One region of the Variovorax sp. P4_D9 genome, then DNA from elsewhere that is predicted to be linked to it. Evidence: predicted binding sites of a transcription regulator. Region 1 holds the regulator's gene; the other holds the start of a gene.

Region 1 (10,367 bases):
CGATCGCGTCCTTGATGCGCAGGGTGGCGAAGTTGAGGCTCTGCAGCGGGCTGTGCTGCGCCGTGGTCTCGATCTTGAAGGTCTGCTTCGGCGTGAACCAGATCTCCCAGGCGACGCCGCTGGCGATGGCGTAGAGGTCGTTCTCGCTGCGGTACGGCGCATGCGCGAGTTCGATCAGCACGCGCTGGGCCAGCCGGCTGTGGAGATTGAGCTTGAGGGCGTCGCGCCAGTCGGCGCGCACCCGCACGCCGCCGCGCAGCGTGAGCAGGTCCTGCCCCACGCGGCCGGTCAGCGCATGCACTTCCTGGGCCAGGAAATCCTCGACGCCAGCGGCGCAAGGGAGAAAAAGCGAAAGATCGTTCACCCGGCGATTGTCGCCCCGACGAGGCCCCCCGGCAGCGGCCCGGCTGATCTATAGTGGGCCGGCCGATGAGCTCACCGCCCACTCCCGCACACCCCGAGGCCAGCGCCGCCGACCGGTTTGCCATCCGCTGCGAGGTGCTGCGGCTCAGTGCCCAGCCGAGCGGGGCGGTCCTGCTGTTCCAGTTCCTGCTCGACTGCGGCGTCGCGGCGTTGTTCGCCTGGCAGTATTCGGTGCCGCACGCGCTCGCCTGGATCGCGCTGATCGCCGCCACCACCGCCTACCGCGGCCTCCTTCCGCAACGGCTGCCCGCGCCGCTGACGCCCGACAACGTGCGGCCCGCCCTGCGCGAGCACACGCTGCGCATCGCAATCCACGAAGGCATCCACGGTCTGGCCGGCATCCTGCTCTTCAATCCGGCGGACCCGACTTCGCAGCTGATGATCGGGCTGGTGGTGATGGCGATGACGCTGTCCTCGGCCTTCTCGGTCTCCTACTACACGCCGGCGATGCAGCTCGCGATCACGCTGCTGCTGGCGCCGGTGATCGCGATGGGCCTGGCGCTGGGCGCACCGGTCATGAAGGTGCTGTCGCTGCTCGGCATCGGCCTGCTCGCGATGGTTTGGAAGCTGGTCTCGGAACGCGCCCGCCAGCTCGAGGAGAACATCGGCCTGCGCCACAACGAAAGCACGCTGCGCGAGCAGGCGCTGGCCGGCCTGCGGGAATCCGAGCAGGCCCAGGCCGAGCGCCTGCGCTTCTTCTCGGCCGCCAACCACGACCTGCGCCAGCCCGTGATGGCGATGGGCCTTCAGGCCGAGGTGCTGCGCCAGCAGCTGAGCGCCGGCGAGGACACGGTGACGGTGCTGAACACGGTCGCCGCGCTGTCGAGGGCCCAGCAGGCGCTCGAGGGACTCACCAACCAGCTGCTCGAGATCGGGCGCATCGAGTCCGCCGCCGATCCGTTCTCACCGGTGGCGGTTGCGCTGGCGCCGTTGCTGGCCGAATTCGCGCGCCAGGCCGGCAGCGGCCGCGTGCGAGTGCGCTGCCCGGCGAGCGCCGTGGTCTGGACCGACCTGCTCGCGCTGCGCCGGATCCTCGGCAACCTGGTCGACAACGCGCTCAAGTTCACCCCGCGGGGCCGCGTGCTGCTGGCCTGCCGACGGCGCGGCGAGGCCTGGCGGATCGAGGTCCGAGACGCCGGCATCGGCATTGCGTTCGAGGCCCAGGAACGCGTGTTCGGCGACTTCGAACAGGTCGGCAACATTGAGCGCAACCTGCAGCGCGGCCACGGGCTGGGCCTGGCGATCGTGCGGCGGCTGGCCCTGCGCCTGGGCGTCGAGGTCTCGCTGCGCTCGGCGCCGGGGCGCGGCTCGGTGTTCGCCTTCGAACTGCCCGCAGCGCCGCAGGGCGCGCCGCTGGCATCGGTTCCGGCGGCGGGCGTCGAGCTTGCGCCGGCACGGGGAACGCAGGCGCTGCGCCCCGGCCTGGTCGCGCTGGTGATCGAGGACAACGCGGTGGTGGCCGACAGCATCGCGGCCTTGCTGCGCCTGTGGGGTGCCCGGCCGCAGATCTGCGGCAGCGCGGCCGAGGCACTCGCACTGCCCGATCTGGCCGCCTTCGACATCGCCCTGTGCGACATCCGGCTGCCGGGCGCGCTCGACGGCATCGCGCTGGCGACCGAATTGCAGCGCCGGCGCCCTTCCCTGCCGGTTGCGCTGGTCTCGGCCGACATCGACGACGCCAAGCAGCAGTTGGCCCGCGAGCGCGGCTGGCAGGCGCTGCGCAAACCCGTTCAGCCCGCCACGCTGAAAGCCTTGCTGCTGCGGCTGCAGCGCTGAAGCGGCCTATGCTTCTAGCATGCCCGCCGAGCCTCCACGCCCCCTGGCCGATGCCCCCGACGCCCCGCGCTACGGCGCGATCGCGATTGCCCTGCACTGGCTGCTGGCGCTGATGATCCTGACTTCTCTCGGCGTCGGCCTGTCGATGACCGGCCTGCCTTTCTCGCCGCTGCGGCTCAAGCTCTACAACTGGCACAAATGGGCCGGCATCACGATCCTGGCGCTGTCGGCGCTGCGCCTGTTGTGGCGCCTGTCGCACCCGCCGCCGCCGCTGCCGGAGCGCATCCGGTCGGCGATGCCGGCCTGGCAGCTGGCCGCGCACCGCGGGCTGCACCTGCTGCTGTACCTGCTGTTCTTCGCCGTCCCGCTGCTGGGCTGGGCGTACAGCTCGGCGCTGGGTCTGCCGATCGTCTGGCTCGGCATGCTGCCGCTGCCGGACTTCGTGCCGGTCGACAAGGAGTTCGCCGAATCGGTGCTGAAGCCGCTGCACCGCGCCGGCGCCTTCAGCCTCGCGGCGGTGGCGGCGGTCCATGTCGCGGCCGCGCTCAAGCATCACTTCATCGACCGCGACGGTCTGCTCGACCGCATGTCGCCGCTTCCTCGCCGAAGGCATTTCCCATGACCCTGTTTGCCCTCGGCCGCGCCTTGCTCTGCACGGCCGCATTCCTCGTGGCCGGCGCGGCCGGCGCCGAGCCCGCGACAGCAGCCAAGCTGCTGCCGGCCGCGAGCCAGATCGTGTTCATAACCAAGCAGATGGGCGTGCCGGTGGAAGGCAGCTTCAAGAAGTTCGACGCCCAGGTGGCCTTCGACCCGCGCAAACCCGAGGGCGGCGGCGTGGCGCTGCAGATAGAGGTCGCGAGCGCCAGCCTGGGCCTGCCCCAGAGCGACGCCGAACTGCCCAAGGCGGCCTGGTTCGACAGCCAGCATTTCCCCAAGGCCGACTTCCGTTCCAGCAGCATCAAGGCGCTGGGTGTCGGTCGCTTCGAGGTCGCCGGCCGGCTGACGATCAAGGGCAGCACGAGGGAGGTGCTGGTGCCGGTCGAGATCACGCAGTCCTCTGGCCAGTCGACCGCCAGCGGAAGCTTTACGATCCAGCGCCTCGCCTTCAAGATCGGCGACGGCGAATGGACCGACACTTCGATGGTGGCCGACGAGGTCCAGGTCCGCTTCAAGCTGGTGCTGAGCGGGCTCGGCCCCCTGTGAGGTCCACCGACGTTTTTTCCACGTTCACCCGAAGGCTCGTCATGAAGAAACTGCTCACCCTCGCCACGCTGACGACCGCGGCTGCACTGGCCGGCGCCCAGCAGGCGCCCGAAGCGGCGGCCAAGCCGGCGGGCGGACCGGTCAAGGGCGCCAGCTACGTGGTCGACCCGACCCATACCTTCGTCAACTACGAGATGGGCCACTATGGCACCACCACCAACCGCGGCCGCTTAAGCACCAAGGACGGCAAGATCAAGATCGACCCGTCGGGCACCGGCGGCAAGGTCGACATCACGATGGACATCAGTTCCATCAACACCGGCGTCGACCTGCTCAACCGCCACCTGCTGAGCAAGGACTTCTTCAACGTCGCCGAGTTTCCGACCGCCCGCTTCGTCTCCGACCGCCTGGACTTCAGCGGCGACAAGGTCACGCAGGTCAACGGCACGCTGACCCTGATGGGCCAGACCCGCCCCGTGATGCTCAAGGCCAACCGCTTCAATTGCTATCTGAGCCCGCTGATCAACCGCCAGATCTGCGGCGGCGACTTCGAGACCACGGTCGAGCGCAGCCAGTGGGGCATCAACTGGGGCCTGACCTTCGGCTTCGAGGACAAGGTCAGGCTGCTGGTGCAGGTCGAGGCGGTGAACATCCAGTGAAGCGGCGCGCGAGCCGACAGCGCGTCGCGTCTTCGGCATTCGCAATCGCCTTGCATTTGCACCTGGTTTTCCTCTAGCCGCAGTCGCCGGATCGCTTGATTTGAATCAAGGCGACCCGTTCGCTGCGTGAGCCTGCATCCGTACGCTACGCCGTAGCCGACCACCCGTTGATCGGCTGCAGGGAGGCAGGGCTGCGTTTTCCCTCACGGATTCAACGCCCCGCCCACGTCGTCACACAGTCAAGAGGAGCGCTGTATTCAGGCGGGGAGAGGCGAAAACGAGCGGATGCCGAGTCCGTCGTTCATCAGGCCCAGCAGGTAGAACGAGGTCTGCCACTGGAAATGGACCAGCATGAGGCTGATCAGCGAAAAGCCGATGGCCAGGCTCAGGCCAGTGTCCATGTTGACGAAGGCATTCGGCTTGCCGTTCTCGCGGTCCTCGAAATGCGCCTTGATGTAGGACGAGGCGAGCGAGAAGAGGGCCCTTCGGAGACCCCGAGCAGGATGCGCGACGCCAGCAGGCTGCCATAGCTGTCGAAGCCGGGCGAGATGGCCGTGACGCCGTCCCATTGCAGCAGGCCGCAGAGCAGGCTTCGGCGAACACCGAAGAGCGCGACGCAAAAGAGCGTGAGACCAGGCTGAGATTCCGTAGCCAAGCATGAAGGCGGAGGCCAGGAAACCCTGGCTGCCCTTGTCATCGAGGGTCAGTCCGATGTGGTTCAGGAAATCGGCGTTGTTGGACCGGATGCCGATGTTGATGCGGTCGATGTACGATTGCATGCCGAACGCCGGAAGGTGCTCTTCAAGCGAGGTGACCCGTGCGAGGGCTTCCACATGCTGGTGTCGGGCAAGGTCAAGCTGTCGCTGGTGTCCTCGCAGGGCATCGACAAGCCACTCGACTTCGTCGCTCCCGGAGGTAGCTTCGGAGACATCACGATGCTGCTCGAGCGCCCGTACTACCTGACGGCGCAGGCGCTCGAAGACAGCCTGCTGCTCTACCCGCCGCGCAACGCGATCGTGCAGCTGATCGAAAACGACAGCCGCTTCGCAATGCGCATGCTGGCCAGCCTGTCGATGCGGATGCGCAACGTGGTCGACGACATCGAATCCTTTTCGCTCCAGCCCCCGGCCGCGCGGCTCGTGACCTACCTGCTGCGCCTGCTTCCGCCGGGCAGCATGACGCCCGCCAAGATCGAGCTGTCGATCCACAAGAACGTGGTCGCGGCACAGTCAACCTCACGCCGGAGACCCTGTCGCGACACTTTCGCGAACTGGCCGACCGCGGGCTGGTCAGCCTGGAGCGGCGCACGATCGTGGTCCACGCCATCGACAGGCTCGGCGACTATGTGGCCGACCGGACGCCTCAGCCTCGCCTCACCGGCCGGCCAGGAACCCGCGAGTCCTACAGCAGGCTCTCCGGCGCCAACGGCGCCAGCAGCTCCAGCATCACGCGGTCCCACAGGCCCGAGTCGGGCTCGACGGTGAGCACCGGGTCGGCACCGTCTTCCATCGTGACCCATTCGAGCTGTTCGCCGCCCTCGGCAAATCGCACCCGGTAGGCGCCCTGCTGCTTCAGCACGTCGAGCAGCTTGAGCATCTGCTGCGCCATCTCGGGGCTGGCGATGAAGAGGCCGATCTCGGTGTTGTGGCTGTCCGAGCGCGGGTCGAAGTTCATCGAACCCAGGAACAGCGCGCGGCGGTCGAAGATCGCCGCCTTCGCATGCAGCCGGCCGACCTGCGAGCCGAACAGCCCGAGCCGCACGCTGCGCTTGGTGCGCGCCGAGCTCAGCTCGTAGATCTCGACGCCGAGCCGCAGCATGTCGGGCCGGTAGCGCCGGTAGCCGGTATGGACCACCGGCTCGTCGGTGGCCGCGAGCGAGTTGGTGACGACGCTGATCCGGACCCCGCGCCCGCGGACCTCGCGCATCACCTCGAGCCCGGCCTTGCCCGGGATCAGGTAGGGCGAGACCAGCGTGACTTCGGAGCGCGAGCGCCGCATCTGCTCGATCACGTTGTAGCGCACGCTGTCGACATCGAGCAGTGGCACGCCGCCATAGGACGCGGTCTTGCCGATGACGCGGTCGGGCGAGTCGGCATAGGCCTCGGCCAGGGTCCAGATCAGGTCGAGCCGGGCGCCGCCCTTCAGCTCCGGCCCGAGCGGCGCGTAGCCCAGGACGTCGTTCGGGGCCGGCCGCCGCGGCGCCGGGGTGTTGGCAGGGCCGGTGGCCTGCTCGAAGCTCCGCTGCAGTTCCTCGGGCGCGAGCGACGAAGCGACCACGGTGCCGATCGGCCGCACGTAGGGGCTGTTCCAGTACAGGTCGAAGAGACTGCCCAGGCGCTTCACCAACGCACCGGCGACGAAGGTGTCGATGTCCAGGAAGTTCGCGCCCGCGGTCTGCGTGAAATACTGGCTGCCGATGTTGCGCCCGCCCGCCACCGCCATCGCGCCGTCGGCGATGAAGAGCTTGTTGTGCATCCGGCGGTTGACGCGGTCGAAGTCGAACAGCGAGCTCGAGAAGCGCTGCACCATGCTGCCGCGCCCGGCCGGAAACGGATTGAACAGCCGCAGCTCGAGGTTCGGCGTCGCCGCCAGCGCCAGCAGCAATTCGTCCTCGCCGGAGGTATATAGGTCGTCTATCAAGAGCCGCACGCGCACGCCCCGCAGCGCCGCGTCGCGCAGGCTGCGCAGGAAGTAGCGACCGGTCTCGTCGTTCTCGATCTGGTAGTACTGGACGTCCAGCGTGCGCTCGGCGCGGCGCGCCAACTGAAGCCGCGTGTCGAGCGCGAAGTCCCCGCCCGCCATCAGCCGGAAGCCGCTCAGGTCGGGATCGGGGGAGGAGGCCTTGGCGATCCGCCCCAGCGTGGTGTCCGCGGAGGCCGCGATCGCGCTCGAGGGCTGGCGCTCGAACTCGGCCGGAAGCATGGCGCAGCCGCTGGCCAGGAGAGTCGCCGCCATCAGTGCCGCGCCGAGCCGCCACCCGCGCACCGCCAGGCCCGCGCCGCGAGGCATCGCTAGAGTGCCTTGCGCAGATTGGCCGGCGCGATGCGCAGGGCCTCGCGGTATTTCGCCACCGTGCGGCGCGCGCATTCGATCCCCTGCTCCTTGAGCATTTCGGAGATCTGGCTGTCGGACAGCGGTTTCTTGAGGTCCTCGGCGCTGACGAACTGCTTGATCAGCGCCCGCACCGCGGTACTCGACGCATTGCCGCCGGTCTCGGTGCCCAGCGCCGAGCCGAAGAAGTACTTGAGCTCGACCGTGCCGTAGGGCGTCGCCATGTACTTGGCGGTGGTCACGCGGCTGATGGTCGACTCGTGCAGGCCGAGCTCGTCGGCGATCTCGCGCAGCACCAGCGGCCGCATCGCCAGCTCGCCGTGCACGAAGAAGCTCTTCTGCCGCTCGACGATCGCGTTCGACACCCGAAGGATGGTGTCGAAGCGTTGCTGGATGTTCTTGATGAACCAGCGCGCCTCTTGCAGCCGCTGCGACAGGGCCTGGCTGCCTTCGCCCTTGTGCTGCTTGAGCGCGCCGGCGTAGATGTCGTGGACCCGCAGCCGCGGCATGACCTCGGGGTTCAGCATGACGCGGAACTTGGTGTTGGTGTTGGTGCCGTTGCCGATGCGTGTGACGATCACGTCGGGGATCACCACGTTGCGCTCGACGTCGACGAAGCGGCGGCCGGGCTTGGGTTCGAGCCTGGCGATCAGTTGCAGGGCCGCGCGAACCTCTTCCTCGTTGCTGCGCGTGAGGGTCGCCAGCCGCTTGAAATCGCGCCGCGCCAGCAGCTCCATCGGCTGCTTGCAGATCGCGATGGCGGTCTCGCGCACCTGCGCCTCGTCGGCGCCTTCGTCCGGCCGGGCCAAGGCGCGCAGCTGGATCGTCAGGCACTCGCCGAGGTTGCGCGCGCCGACACCGACCGGCTCCAGGCTCTGCAACAGGCCGAGCGCGACCTGGAAGTGGTGCACCAGGTCGTCGAACTGGTCGTTGTCGTCGCCGGCCAGGCCCGAAGCCAGGGCCGGCAGCGAGTCCTCGAGATAGCCGTCGTCGTTGAGCGATTCGATCAGGAAACGCAGCGCGGCGCGGTCGGTCTCGCTGAGCCGCAGGCCCAGCGCCTGGCGGTGCAGGAAGGATTGCAGCGACTCCTGGCTGCGCGCCAGCTCGGTCGCGTCGGTGCGCTCGTCGTCGCCCAGGTTGTTGGTGCGCGCCGGGGCGTCGCCGCCCCATTCGCTGTCGTCGGGCGCCAGGTCGACCGTGCCGTCGCCTTCCCAGTCGGGCTCGCCGTCGACGGCGTCGGTGGTGGCCGTCTCGGTGTCGGAGGTGGTGACCGCGACTTCAGCCGGCGCCGAGGGGCCCGGCGTGAAGTCGGCATCGCCTTCGGCCTGCCGATCTTCGTCGCGCACCGGCGCATCCGCCGTTTCAAGGCCGAATTCCTCGCGCGCCGCCTCCTCGGCAGTGCGCTCGAGGAACGGGTTGTCGTCGAGCATCTGTTCGACTTCCTGGGTCAGCTCGAGCGTCGAGAGCTGCAGCAGCCGGATCGACTGCTGCAGCTGCGGCGTGAGCGCCAGATGCTGCGAGACGCGAAGCGAAAGCCCCTGCTTCATCGAGATTGGGCTCCTACATCCGGAAGTGCTCGCCCAGGTACACGCGTCGTACCTCGGCGTTGTCGACGATCTCCGAGGGCGTGCCTTGTGCCAGCACATGCCCGTCGCTGATGATGAACGCGTGATCGCAGATGCCCAGCGTTTCACGCACGTTGTGGTCGGTGATGAGCACGCCGATGCCGCGCTCCTTCAGGAAATTGATGATCCGCTGGATCTCGATCACCGCGATCGGGTCGATGCCCGCGAAGGGTTCGTCCAGCAGGATGAAGCGCGGCTGGGTCGCCAGCGCGCGCGCGATCTCGACCCGCCGGCGCTCGCCGCCGGACAGCGACAGCGCAGGCGAATCGCGCAGGTGGTCGACCCGCAGGTCGGCCAGCAGTTCGGCCAGACGCTCCTCGATGCGGGCCTTGGAGAGCGGCACCATCCCGCCCTGCTCGTCGGGCTCCCTCTGCAGCTCGAGCACGGCGCGCACGTTTTCCTCGACCGTCAGCTTGCGGAAGATCGAGGCCTCCTGCGGCAGGTAGCTCAGGCCCATGCGCGCGCGGCGGTGGATCGGCATGTGGGCGATCGGCTCGCCGTCGATCGTGATCTCGCCGGCATCGGCGCGCACCAGCCCGACGATCATGTAGAAGGAGGTGGTCTTGCCGGCGCCGTTGGGGCCCAGCAGGCCGACCACTTCGCCCTTCTGCACGGCCAGCGACACGTCCTTGACGACCTTGCGGCTGCCATAGCTCTTTTCGAGGCTGCGCGCCTCCAGCCGGCTGCCCGGCTGGCCGTCGCTGACACTGATACCCGCTGCTTCGATCACTTCTTGAGGTCTCCGCCGAGCGTGGTGGTGGCACGCAGGCTGTTGCCCGGCGCCGGCGTGGCGGCGGGCTTGGCGGCGCCGGCCGCCGGCGGGGTGGCCGGCTTGGGCGTCAGGATGGCCTTCACGCGGCCGCCCGGCTGGGTCGCCACGCCGGCATTCGGCGGCAGCGAGGAGCCATTGACGGTGAAGGTGTCGTTGCTCTGGTCATAGACGATCAGCGGACCGCTGCTCTCGTCGCTGGGCGTGGCGCCGATCAGGCGGCGCATGACCGCGCGGCGGATGAACTTCACGTTGTCGGCGCGGCTGTCGTACTCGATGACCTCGCCCTCGCCCTCGATCCACTCGTCGGTGCCGGCATTGCGCTTCTGCTTGAAGTAGGCGAGCTTGCCCGGGTCGGCCGTGACGACGCCGTACTGGTAGCCCTCGGGGTCCTGGCGAACGTCGATGCGCGCGCCGCGGATCTGGATCGTGCCCTTGTTCACCACCACGTTGCCGGTGAACACGCTGGTCTGCTTGAGGTCGTCGTAGCGCATCGCGTCGGCCTCGATGTTCATCGGCTTGCTCCGGTCGGCCTGCTCGGCCTGGGCCAGCGATGCGAAGCCGGCCAGCACGCTGGCGAGGAACAGCACGCGCAGGGGGCGGCGGGGGAGGAAGAGAAAGGGAGATGTCATAGAGGCACGAAACTTGCTCTGCGATTGTATGCGTCCCCGGGACGCCACTCGCGCGGCCTTGACGAAAAAGCCCGCGGAAGCGGGCTTCGTGGCGGCAGTGGGGCGGCGGGGCCGCCCGCTCGCTCAGGTCTTGCGGGCTTCGGCAACCAGGAAGTCGACCGTCTGCAGGGCACGATCGAGCGAACCGGCGGTGTCGCCGTCGACGTACCAGCGGCCAGCAACGCCGAGC
Region 2 (3,041 bases), on a different contig from region 1:
GCCCAGCGCGTCCTCGAGGCCCGAGTTGGCGAACAGCACCGAGCCGTCGACCCTCACCACGGCGATCAGGGTCGACAGCAGGTCGAAGGCCTGGAAGCGCTTGCCCGGTCCCGCCGATTTACCGAAAGCCATCCGCTCAGCGATTCACCGGAGGAAGCCGGCCGATCTCGCGCTGAAGGCCGGCGATGTCGGCCTCGTTGCGCGCGATCTCGGCCTTCATGTCGGACACCCGATCGAGGTACTTCTGGTAGTTCTTGCTTTCGCTGCCCTGCTTTTCGGGTTCGCCGTTGTTGTATTCCCTGAGCAGCTGGGTCTGCCGCTCCTGGGCCTTGCGCAGCTCAGCCTCAAGCACCGAACGCGCCTCGCCGTCGCGCGCGCGCTGATCGGCGCCGTCGACCCGCGGACTGCCCGCGGGGGCCCGCACCGCCGCGCCGGGGGCGGCAGGTGCCGCCGAAGCGATCGGCCGGGTGCCCTGCACGATGGTCAGATTGCCGCCTTCCATCACCTTGCAGCCGCGCTGCTGGGCGACGGTCGCGTTGTTGGTGTATTCGTTGCCGCAGCGCCAGACGCGCTCTTGCTGCGCCTGGGCCTGCAAGGGCACGCCGGCTGCCGCCGCGGCGGTCAGCAGGAAAACGGTGAGAGTCTTCATGGTCTTGGATGTAGTGCGCCGCAAACCGGCATTTTCATGCAATTCGAAACCGATCCGGCCCGGATGTTCCCGCCCAAACAAAAAGGACGGCCGCAGCCGTCCTTTTTTAACGCTCCGGGCGCAGCCCGGAACACACACGCCTTACAGCGAGTAGTACATGTCGAACTCGACCGGATGGGTGGCCATCCGGAAGCGCGTGACTTCCTGCATCTTGAGGTCGATGTAGGCATCGATGTACGCATCGGTGAACACGCCGCCCTTGGTCAGGAAGGCACGGTCCTTGTCGAGGTACTCGAGCGCCTGGTCGAGGCTGTGGCAGACGGTCGGGATCAGCGCGTCTTCTTCCGGCGGCAGGTGGTACAGGTCCTTGCTGGCGGCTTCGCCCGGGTGGATCTTGTTCTCGACGCCGTCGAGGCCGGCCATCAGCAGCGCCGCGAAGCCGAGATACGGGTTCATCAGCGGATCCGGGAAGCGCGCTTCGACGCGGCGGCCCTTCGGGTTGGCTACGAACGGGATGCGGATCGAGGCCGAGCGGTTCTTGGCCGAGTAGGCCAGCTTGACCGGGGCTTCGAAGCCGGGCACCAGGCGCTTGTAGCTGTTGGTGCCGGGGTTCGTGATGGCATTCAGCGCGCGGGCGTGCTTGATGATGCCGCCGATGTAGTGCAGCGCGAAGTCGCTCAGGCCGGCATAGCCGTCGCCGGCGAACAGGTTCTTGCCGTCCTTCCAGACCGACTGGTGCACATGCATGCCGGAGCCGTTGTCGCCGACGATCGGCTTCGGCATGAAGGTGGCGGTCTTGCCGTAGGCGTGGGCCACATTGTGGATCACGTACTTCTGCAGCTGGACCCAGTCGGCGCGCTGGATCAGCGTGCTGAACTTGGTGCCGAGTTCCATCTGGCCGGCATTGGCCACTTCGTGGTGATGCACTTCGACCGGGATGCCSAGCGATTCGAGCACCAGGCACATYTCSGAGCGCATGTCCTGGAAGCTGTCGACCGGGGGMACCGGGAAATAGCCGCCCTTGACCGCTGGACGGTGGCCGGTGTTGCCGTGCTCGAATTCCTTGCCGGTGTTCCAGGCGGCTTCTTCTGACTCGATCTTGACCGAGCAGCCCGACATGTCGTTGGACCAGCGCACGCCGTCGAACACGAAGAACTCGGGTTCCGGCCCGAAGAAGGCGGTATCGCCCAGGCCCGAGGCTTTCATGTAGGCCTCGGCGCGCTTGGCCAGCGAGCGCGGGTCGCGTTCGTAGGGCTTGCCGTCCGAGGGGTCGACCACGTCGCAGGTCAGGATCAGCGTAGTCTCTTCGAAGAAGGGATCGATGTTGGCCGTGTTCGGATCGGGCATGAGCTGCATGTCCGATGCTTCAATGCCCTTCCAACCGGCGATCGAGGAGCCATCGAAAGCGTGGCCCGATGTGAACTTGTCTTCATCGAACGCGGACACGGGCACGGTCACGTGCTGCTCTTTGCCGCGGGTGTCGGTGAAGCGGAAATCGACGAACTTGACCTCGTTTTCCTTCACGAGTTTGAGTACGTCGGCGACGGTCTTGGCCATCAGGTTCTCCTTGGTATGGACAGTGGTTGGAAGTATGGGGATTGGGGATGCAGTTTCTGTGCCCATTGTCACTGCCGCGAGCGGGGCCTCGGCAGCCTGGRCATGGCCCAAAACAAGGCAATTTGTAACCAGTTTGGTGCGCGTTCCTTCAGCGCACCATTTCGGGGCCAAGCCGCACCCCAAAGCCGTGCAGGCCCGCCAGCAATTGGGCGTAGGCCGCCTCGATCCGGTCGGCTTCGCCCTTGACGCCGAGCTCGATGTGGCGCCCATGCTCCGGGTGGTCGACGCTCGGCAGACTGAACACCTTGATGCCCGGATGATCGCGCTCGACGGCCTGCATGAGCGGCGTCAATGTGGCCTCCATGGCGCCATAGACGATCACCGATTTCTCGGCGGCGCGGCCGCGTGCGAACAAGCCGGCATAGCGGCCGTCGAGCACCGACTCGATCATCGGCCAGGCCATCACCGGGAAGCCCGGAACGAAGTGGACATCGCCGACGCTGAAGCCGGGGATCTTGTTGTAGGTGTTGGGGATGATCTTGGCGCCGAGCGGAAAGACGCCCATGTTGAGGCGATGGATGTTGTCCGGGCGGTCGGGCGCGTAGACCGTCCCCTGCTCGCGCGCCGTGTCCTGCATGCGCTCCCGGATCAGCGCCTCTGCCTCGGGATGCAGCGCCAGCGGCACGCCCAGCGCCGCCGCCGCGCATTGGCGCGTGTGGTCGTCGGGGGTGGCGCCGATGCCGCCGGTGGAGAACACGATGTCGCCGGAGGCGAAGGCACGGCCCAGCGCCGCCGTGATGCGCACCGGCACGTCGCCCACATACTCGGCCCAGCC

What was found. Region 1 encodes sigma-54, which starts transcription at its own class of promoters, with help from an activator protein. Its sites were predicted from a motif close to TGGCANGNAANCTGCTTT; they were not measured.
Region 2: glnA (type I glutamate--ammonia ligase) is a predicted target of sigma-54. The motif match lies at 2,253-2,270, and genes of this name have one in related genera.

Annotation. Positions count from the first base shown of each region.
Region 1 covers NZ_JBFUIU010000172.1:1,144-11,510, reverse strand. Annotated here, with positions in the region: gene AC1DY5_RS19460 (THUMP domain-containing class I SAM-dependent RNA methyltransferase) at 1-364, opposite strand, end outside; gene AC1DY5_RS19455 (sensor histidine kinase) at 430-2,199, shown strand; gene AC1DY5_RS19450 (cytochrome b) at 2,219-2,821, shown strand; gene AC1DY5_RS19445 (YceI family protein) at 2,818-3,402, shown strand; gene AC1DY5_RS19440 (YceI family protein) at 3,444-4,061, shown strand; partial or broken gene AC1DY5_RS19435 (MFS transporter) at 4,346-4,840, opposite strand; gene AC1DY5_RS19430 (Crp/Fnr family transcriptional regulator) at 4,895-5,545, shown strand; gene AC1DY5_RS19425 (phospholipase D family protein) at 5,463-7,070, opposite strand; gene AC1DY5_RS19420 (RNA polymerase factor sigma-54) at 7,073-8,659, opposite strand; gene lptB (LPS export ABC transporter ATP-binding protein) at 8,673-9,467, opposite strand; gene lptA (lipopolysaccharide transport periplasmic protein LptA) at 9,464-10,138, opposite strand; gene AC1DY5_RS19405 (thiol:disulfide interchange protein DsbA/DsbL) at 10,262-10,367, opposite strand, start outside.
Region 2 covers NZ_JBFUIU010000223.1:1,590-4,630, forward strand. Annotated here, with positions in the region: gene glnL (nitrogen regulation protein NR(II)) at 1-132, opposite strand, end outside; gene AC1DY5_RS23100 (hypothetical protein) at 137-649, opposite strand; gene glnA (type I glutamate--ammonia ligase) at 791-2,206, opposite strand; gene AC1DY5_RS23110 (competence/damage-inducible protein A) at 2,355-3,041, opposite strand, start outside.